One region of the Neobacillus sp. B24 genome, then DNA from elsewhere that is predicted to be linked to it. Evidence: riboswitches for the same ligand, from Rfam matches in the RefSeq annotation. Region 1 holds a riboswitch; the other holds the start of a gene.
The links. A riboswitch is a leader RNA that binds a small molecule or an ion and turns the genes downstream of it on or off. The one in region 1 is predicted to bind cobalamin.

Region 1 (4,565 bases):
GAAGCACTTGAGAATGCTGTTTATTATGAAATTGAAACAGCCTCTGAGTTATTGCAATACGTGATTCAACGGGGCTCAATTGCCGTGGACGGGACAAGCTTGACGGTTTTCGGCGTATCGGAGAATAGCTTTACTCTGTCTCTGATCCCCCATACGTTGTCGGAAACCGTATTGGGGCAGAAGGGTACTGGCGATATCGTCAACCTGGAATGCGACATGATTGGCAAATATGTCGGTCATTTTTTAAAAAATCAAACTAAGAACCAGCTACAATCTAAATCCGGAATTACCGCCAAGTTTTTAGAAGAAAATGGTTTTTGAACTCGAGAGAAGGAGTGATGAGGCATGTTTGATTCCATTGTGGACGCACTGGATGAGTTAAAACAAGGAAAAGTCATCATTGTATGTGATGATGAGGACAGAGAAAATGAAGGGGATTTTGTATCTCTGGCGGAAAAGGCCACCCCAGAAGTCATTAACTTGATGGTAACTCATGGGCGAGGACTTTTATGTGTTCCAGTTGAGGAAGAGCTGGCGCAAAAACTCGATTTATTTCCGATGGTGTCAAAAAACACTGATCCTCATGGAACTGCCTTTACGGTAAGTATTGACCATAAGCTTTCCACCACGGGGATATCGGCCTTTGAACGGTCTGGAACTGTTTTGAGCATGCTCGACCCGGAAGCCAAGGCTGTAGATTTTAAACGACCGGGGCATATTTTCCCGCTTATTGCGAAAAAAGGTGGAGTCCTAAGAAGAACGGGACATACTGAAGCGGCAGTCGACCTGGCAAAGTTATGCGGGGCGAAACCAGCGGGAGTCATATGTGAAATCATGAATGAGGATGGCACGATGGCACGTGTTCCCCAACTAAGAAAAATTGCCGATAAACTTAACCTGAAAATGATAACGATTAAAGATTTAATTGAATATCGGAACAAAAAGGACAAATTAGTTAAGCGTGAAGTAGAAATAAAGCTGCCGACAGAATTTGGCGAATTTAAAGCGGTTGGATATTCGAATCTGGTGGATGATAAAGAGCATGTCGCCCTGGTAAAAGGAGAAATCGATCCGGAGCTGCCAATTCTTGTCCGCGTCCATTCCGAATGCCTGACTGGGGATGTGTTCGGTTCTTATCGCTGTGACTGCGGTCCACAGCTGCATGCAGCCTTAAATCAAATTGAAAAGGCCGGTAATGGGGTCCTCCTCTATATGCGACAGGAGGGACGCGGTATTGGACTTTTGAATAAACTGCGTGCCTACAAGCTGCAGGAGCAAGGCTATGATACGGTTGAAGCAAATGAAAAACTGGGATTTGGCGCAGACTTGCGTGAATATGGCATTGGCGCACAAATCCTAAAAGACTTGGGTATTAAAAAGATGATGCTCTTGACCAATAACCCTCGCAAAATCAAGGGATTGAAGGGTTATGATCTTGAAGTTGTCGATCGGGTGCCGCTGCAGATGGAAATGAAACCAGAAAATGAACGCTACCTAAGGACAAAGCATGATAAACTTGGCCACCTTTTATATTATTAAAAAATTGGAGGAATAGTAACATGGGACAAATATTTGAAGGAAATTTAGTAGGATCAGGTCTTAAAGTCGGGATTGTTGTCGGACGTTTTAATGAGTTTATTACAGGCAAGTTATTGAGCGGTGCTGAGGATGCATTGAAAAGACATGGCGTCAGTGAGGCAGATGTCGATGTTGCCTGGGTTCCGGGTGCTTTTGAAATACCCTTCATTGCGCAAAAAATGGCAAATAGCAAAAAGTATGATGCAGTCATCACTCTTGGGGCGGTCATTCGCGGAGCCACACCACATTTTGATTATGTCTGCAATGAAGCTGCTAAGGGAGTTTCGGCAGCAGGACTAAATAGTGGGATTCCTGTGACCTTTGGTGTCTTGACAACCGATTCCATTGAACAGGCAATTGAACGGGCCGGCACCAAGGCAGGAAATAAAGGCTGGGAGGCCGCAACAACGGCGATTGAGATGGCAAATTTATGCAGGGGTTTTGACCAATAAACAAATTTAATCGAAATGGCGGGGTAGACTGGCAAATAGCTGCCCCAAAATATATTTATAAAAAACATATACAATACGATCTATTTTTTACTATAATAAAAGAAGCATAAAAATATCATTAAAAAACAGGTGCTAAAGTCTTAACGAGACTCTTAGCTTAATAGGGAAGTTGGTTAGAAGCCAACGCGGTCCCGCCACTGTAAATGGGAGCAACCTATAAATTGTCACTGTCGAAAGATGGGAAGGCATAGGGAGCGATGACCATGAGCCAGGAAACCTGCCTGTTTTCAAACACCAAAAACCTACGCGGATAGGGGAGTGTTACGCTAGAAACTTTTATTGTTTGTTTCTTGCCATACATAACACTTCCTCCTTGATTGATAGGAGGATTTTTTTATGCCATTTTTGTTATTAACAAAAAAGGAGAGAAGAAAATGAAAAAAGCAACATTTATTTGGGTCTTAACTTTGGCCCTTGCCATCGTTATACCTTTCAATGCAGCAGCGGCCGAGGATGTTTCCATGAAAGTTTCCTCCACCGCACAACATGTCCAAGCTGGTGAGTTTGATTTTAACTTTGATTTACTGGCAATTTCACTTTTAAAAGCTGGAAAAATGACAGAGTCAAATAAGGCAGCGTATTTAACAGTATTAAAAAATAGAGTAAATAGCAGTGAATTAGCAGGGCCCAATCTTCACAAAACAATCTTGGCAGTTCGTGCATTAGGTTTGGAACCAACTAATTTCGAAGGTCAAGATCTGATTAAAAAAGCTTACAACGATACAACGCTCAATACATTAACTGCGTATGTATATGCATTAATTGCCTTCGACAGTGCTGATTACAGTATTCCCGAAGATGCAGTATGGACCAAGGCAAAACTCATTGACAAGATTACGAACATGGATTCAACGGGCGGCGGTTGGAACTGGGCCGGGGTAACAACAGACCCTGCTGACCCTGATACTACTGGAATGGTACTAACTGCGTTAGGGAAACATAAATCAAATCCTGTCGTGAAATCGGATATAAATAATGCAGTTTCCTATATAAAGGCGGAAGAAACAGATAACGCAGGTTTTATAAGTTGGGGCAATGAAAACTCTAATTCTACAGCGCAAATCGTGATTGGATTATCAAGTATTGGGGTAGACCCAACATCTGCGGAGTTTATGAAAAACAATAATAATCCGGTTAATCACTTATTCACCTATGAGACTAGTAATGGTGGTTATAAATATACGATGGGCTCTGAAGAAGATTCTTTTTCGAATGAGCAAGTTTATCAGGCTTTAGTGGCATATGACAAATTTAAAGTGGGTGATCATCTTTTTAGTTTCCCTTACCAAGAGAACGAGGACCCGTCTTTGCCAGAAGCGCCGGTTCCATCCTCACCAATTGTTAACAACAATAATACTGTTTATGTCACACCGAGTACAGACGTTTCAAAGTTACCAGTTGCTCAGTCAACAAAAGAGACTATTAGGGAAATCATTAAAAATAACAACACAGGCACAGCAGGCACAGCAGGCAATGCACCAACGCAGCCGCAAGTGATTATCGTTCAACAGCCTGCAGCTGCACCAGCTGTTGCGGGGGAACCAAAGGTCGAGGTAAAGGTTGAGAAAGATGGCGGTACGTTTAACTCCAATAATCTAAAGGTTGGGGGGACGACAGCGCTTATTGGTGCAATTGCTTTAGTATTAAGAAGAAAGTTCTTGGGGGTGTAACAACATGAAAGGCTGGCAAAAAATCCTCGGTGATATTGTGGCTTGGTTAATGGTTATAGGCGGCATTGGCTATGCCCTATACGGCTATTCTCCCGGCAAAACGATTACGACAACCACCACCACGCCACAGGTAAGTCAGGTTCAACAAGACGAGACTACTGTTCAAAAAAATGAAGATGTGGCAGGAACTGCTTTAGCAGCTGCTGCAACCGCTAAGACGACAGGGGAAACTTCGTCAGTTAAAGTAATAACAAATGATACTGAACAACAAAAATCAGCTCAAACGCAACAGGCTTCTAACAACATTACTGCTGAAACAACACCAAAGGAAGAAATGAAAGAGGACACAGTAACCGTGTCAGTAAAAACACCAGAAGGTTATTTACTTGCCCCTAGGAAAATAGCGATAGACGATCAAACAAAAGCCGCTGATGTGCTAATACAAGCGTGTAACGAAGCAGGATTGAAGCTGGAAAACACCGGTTCAGGAGCGATGCTCTATACCAAGGCCGTTGGAGATTGGCGTGAGTTTGACAAGGGGCCTTATAGTGGCTGGAGTTACAGGATAAATGGTGTGAAAGGGGATCGGTCATCAGGTGTAAAAGATGTAAACCCGGGGGATACAATTGAGTGGAGTTATGTCCTTGATTTTAGGGAGGATAAATGATGAATAGTATCGGTTCGATGTTAAAGCCAAGGGGAGTGAGGCTTTTCACCTTAAGAAATATGACCCTGATGGCCTGTCTATCCACCCTAAGTATTGTAGGCAGGATTTATATGAGTGCAATCCCAAATGTTCAGCCAT
Region 2 (4,565 bases), 1.1 Mb from region 1:
CGAGATAATGTGGATTCGTTGAAAAAAATCGGCCGTTCCATTGAAAGGAGCGTCTTGGCGCGTGCGGTGAAATGGCATATCCAAGACAGAATCCTCGTCCACCAAAATAAAACTATTGTTTTCTCATAAGCCGAAGGAATCCTGCTAACAATAAAAAGGATTCTATTCCTGGGAGGGAAATCAATGACAAATCAAAATCCTATCGAGTTTACAGGAAAAGTTCTTGACCAGAGAAACACATTGACTGGACCAAATGACGGTAAAGCTACATACCCTGAGCGGCCGAAAAACGTAGCTATCAAGCAGGAACATAATAAAAAATAGCGGTGAAGGCTGTCGGTATGTGGCGGCCTTACCTTTTTCCGGCTGTGAGCATTAAAGTTTCCTTCCTTGTATCACAAAGGGTACTATAGTAATGTATCTTTTTTTAGAAAGGAAAAATTGTGATGTCAAACATTCATATACCATTATCAGTATTAAATCTGGCTCCAATCCGCGAAGGACAGGGCCCGCAGCAAGCTATAGATGCGATGGTTGACCTAGCGCAAGCTGTTGAAAAAATGGGCTATAAACGCTATTGGATTGCCGAGCATCATAACACACCGACACTTGTCAGCTCGGCAACAGCCATTTTAATAAAACATACATTGGAGCATACCAGTACTATTTCAGTCGGTTCCGGCGGAATCATGCTTCCTAACCATTCACCACTGGTGGTGGCGGAGCAATTCGGAACGATGGCGACGATTTATCCTGGGCGTGTAGAATTGGGGCTAGGGCGTGCTCCGGGTACAGATATGCACACAGCAAGTGCATTACGACGTTCCAAGAATGATTCTGTATTTACTTTTCCTGACGATGTCCAAGCGCTGTTAACATATTTTGGACCGGAAGAAAAACAAGGTTACGTAAGGGCCTATCCTGGCGCCGGTACAGAGGTTCCCATTTATATATTGGGATCCTCCACTGATTCCGCTTATTTAGCAGCAAGTTTGGGGCTGCCTTATGTATTTGCTTCGCACTTTGCGCCACGATATATGGAAGAAGCGATTTCCATTTACCGGAGCAGGTTCCAGCCTTCACAATACCTCGACAAGCCGTACATGATGGTTTGTTTAAATGTGATTGCAGCGGAAACCGACGAGGATGCAAAGTTTCAGTCCACTACCATGCAGCAATTTTTCTTGAATGTGGTCCGTGGATCACGGATGCCAATGCAGCCGCCAGTAGAGAATATGGATCTTATTTGGAATGCAATGGAAAAAGAAATGGCCAGCACGATGACAAGTGTGACGCTGTTAGGATGCAAGGAAAGTATACGGCAGCAGCTGACGAGCTTCCAGGAAAAATACAATGTCGATGAAATCATGGCTGTGACGTATATGTTTGATCCGGAAAAACAAAAACGGTCGTATGAGATATTGAAGGAAATTGTCGACGGGAGATAATCTGCCTTAATAAAGTTTAAAAAAACTCTTGAAAAATGTACTAGCTTGTACTAATATTTAACATAGTTTCCAATTCAATATATTGTTGGATTCTAAATTAAATTAACTATATATAGTGTTTGCGTTAAGAAAAGATGCCGATCAAGGCTTAATAGGGAATCCGGTGAGAATCCGGAACTGCCCCCGCAACTGTAAATGCTGACGAAATGAGCAAACCACTGTATAAGATAGCTGCATTAAAGGCGCTTATACGGGAAGGGTTCAAAGTAGGATGAAGCATGAGTCAGGAGACCTGTCTTTCTTAAGATGTTTCAACTTCTTCGGGGATTGAGAAGATGAAACGGTGGCGACAAGAGGCTTAGTATCTGTTTTTGATGCTCTCTTTTGTTCGAATCGTTTCATCCGCTCATCCCCATGAGCGGATTTTTTATATTTAAGGGGGAAGAGAGCGATGAGCACTCAAATTAAGAATGAAATGAATGTTGTGATGGAAACCATCAAGAAAGCGTCAGTAAGGTATCAATTAGATACGAGCGACCTTCAAAACTCCATCTGCGCTTTAGATGTCACAGATTCGGAAGCCAGCCAGGCAGCATTATATTATGCTATTAATCAAATTGCGATGGACAAGCCAGACTGGACATTCGTTGCGGCCAGACTTTATTTAAATGAATTGTATCAAAAGGCTGCCGAAAACAGAGGTTCCGACCCGGCAAACAAATACGGAGACTTTTTTAAGTTAATTCAAAAGTTGACAGTGAAGGGAATCTATTCTAGCGATCTAGTAATCCTATACAACAAAGAGGAAATTGACGAATTAGGAAAAGAAATCGATCCGGAACGTGATTATCTGTTTAATTACATAGGGTTATTTTTACTCGCTGACCGATACCTGGCAAAAGATCATCAGCAACAGGTATTTGAGCTACCGCAAGAACGTTTCATGATTATTGCGATGACGTTAATGAAACATGAAAACAAGGCAGGACGGTTAGACCTGGTTAAGGAGGCATATTGGGCGCTTAGCCATTTATATATGACAGTTGCGACTCCGACGTTAGCGAATGCAGGCAAAAGCTTCGGACAGCTGTCGTCCTGTTTTATTGATACCGTTGATGACTCTTTGGATGGGATATATTTAAATAACTGGGACATTGCCCGGTTGAGTAAGGATGGCGGCGGGATTGGGATTTACTATGGCAAAGTCCGTGCTCTCGGTTCAGATATTAAAAGATTCAAGGGAAATTCCTCTGGAGTCGTGCCATGGATTAAATTGGTAAACGATACCGCGGTAAGTGTCGATCAATTGGGGCAGCGCCAGGGGGCCATTGCCGTTTATTTGGATATTTTTCATAAAGACATCATGAATGGGTTCCTAGATTTAAAGACGAATAACGGTGATGAGCGACGCAAGGCACACGATATTTTCACCGGTGTGGCAGTGCCGGATCTGTTTATGGAAAAATTACTAGAGACCGATGAAACTGGCAGAAGTATTGGGGAGTGGCATACCTTCTGTCCGCACGAAGTCAAGCAGATAATGGGCTGGAGGGACGAAGCGGGCAAACCGCTCGGTCTAGAAGACTATTATGATGAAGACGACCGAAAATATTTTTCGGAAAAATATCAACAGGCTGTTAACCATCCGCTGCTCCCGCGAAAAACGTACCGGGCGATGGATATCATGGCCCGCATTATGATGGCGCAATTGGAAACAGGCACCCCGTACATGTTTTACAGAGATGAAGTGAATAGACAAAATCCCAACAAGCACGTAAGAGGCAAAGGCCATACTTCGATTTATTGCAGCAACCTCTGTACAGAAATCACACAGAATATGTCTGCGACCACGATTGTCAGTGAATACCAGGATCAGGACGACAATATTGTCATCGTCCGGAAGCCTGGGGAATTCGTTGTTTGCAATTTGTCGTCTATTAATCTGGCAACGGCGGTCCCGGCTAATGTATTAGAACGATTGATTCGGATTCAGGTTAGAATGCTTGATAATGTAATTGATTTCAATAGCATTTCCGTTGGCCAGGCCCGGCAGACTAATCAAAAGTACCGTGCCATTGGTCTTGGTACCTTCGGCTGGCATCATTTATTAGCTTTAAAAGGGATTTATTGGGAGACAGACGAAGCCGTTCAATATGCGGATGAGCTGTATGAAAATATTGCCTACCTGACCATCCAATCCTCCATGGAACTAGCCAAGGAAAAGGGACAATACAGTCAATTTCGTGGTTCGGAATGGCAAACCGGCGTTTATTTTGAACGAAAAAATTACCAGTCCGAACGCTGGCTTACGCTTAAGCAGGAGGTCGCTAATCATGGTTTGCGGAATGGCTGGTTAATGGCAGTTGCGCCAAATTCCTCGACTGCAAAAATCGGTGGTTCTACCGATGGGATTGATCCGCTTTATTCTATTGAATATGCTGAAGAAAAGAAAAATTTTAAATTGAAGGTGACGGCACCAGATTTAAACCATCGGACGTATGATTACTATCGCCGCGCCAGACATGAATTAGATCAATTATGGAGCATTAGGCAAAATGCCGCCCGCTCTCGTCATATCGATCAGTCAATCAGCTTTAACCTTTATGTCCGGCATGATATAAAGGCAAAAGATTTGTTCAACCTTCATATAGAAGCTTGGAAGCAAGGGTTAAAGACGACATATTATGTACGGAGCACGTCGCAGGCTGAAATAAACGAATGTGAAGCTTGCCATAGCTGATAGGGGGAAAATTGATGAAACGTCTGCACAAAATAAAACTGCTGAACCCGGAGTACCCAAATAAATCAACCGGGATCATTAACGGACAGTCATCCGGTCTGCTCAACTGGAATGACATTGCCTACCCGCAAATGTATGAGTTGTATCAAACCTTACTTTCGAATTTTTGGAAGGCACAAGAAATTAATATGCAGGATGATATTAAGCAGTGGGACTTGCTTTCAGCTGTAGAAAAGGATGTGTTTTTGCGAATCAATACCCAGCTGGCATCGTTAGACAGCCTGCAAACACCTACAATGACACAGGTGATGGACTATGTGACCGATTCCAGCTTTAAAGCGATCTTTGCGGTCATTGCCCAGCAGGAGGCAGTGCAT

Region 2: another riboswitch for cobalamin. It lies ahead of ACZ43M_RS16910 (ribonucleoside-diphosphate reductase subunit alpha); the one in region 1 lies ahead of ACZ43M_RS11450 (prenyltransferase/squalene oxidase repeat-containing protein).

What each region holds. Positions count from the first base shown of each region.
Region 1 is NZ_AP035777.1:2,312,203-2,316,767, forward strand. It holds gene ribE (riboflavin synthase) at 1-321, shown strand, start outside; gene ACZ43M_RS11440 (bifunctional 3,4-dihydroxy-2-butanone-4-phosphate synthase/GTP cyclohydrolase II) at 346-1,539, shown strand; gene ribH (6,7-dimethyl-8-ribityllumazine synthase) at 1,560-2,030, shown strand; cobalamin riboswitch at 2,141-2,329, shown strand; gene ACZ43M_RS11450 (prenyltransferase/squalene oxidase repeat-containing protein) at 2,465-3,760, shown strand; gene ACZ43M_RS11455 (DUF4430 domain-containing protein) at 3,765-4,427, shown strand; gene ACZ43M_RS11460 (ECF transporter S component) at 4,424-4,565, shown strand, end outside.
Region 2 is NZ_AP035777.1:3,446,477-3,451,041, reverse strand. It holds gene purU (formyltetrahydrofolate deformylase) at 1-129, shown strand, start outside; gene ACZ43M_RS16920 (hypothetical protein) at 184-324, shown strand; gene ACZ43M_RS16915 (LLM class flavin-dependent oxidoreductase) at 447-1,448, shown strand; cobalamin riboswitch at 1,564-1,761, shown strand; gene ACZ43M_RS16910 (ribonucleoside-diphosphate reductase subunit alpha) at 1,924-4,188, shown strand; gene ACZ43M_RS16905 (ribonucleotide-diphosphate reductase subunit beta) at 4,203-4,565, shown strand, end outside.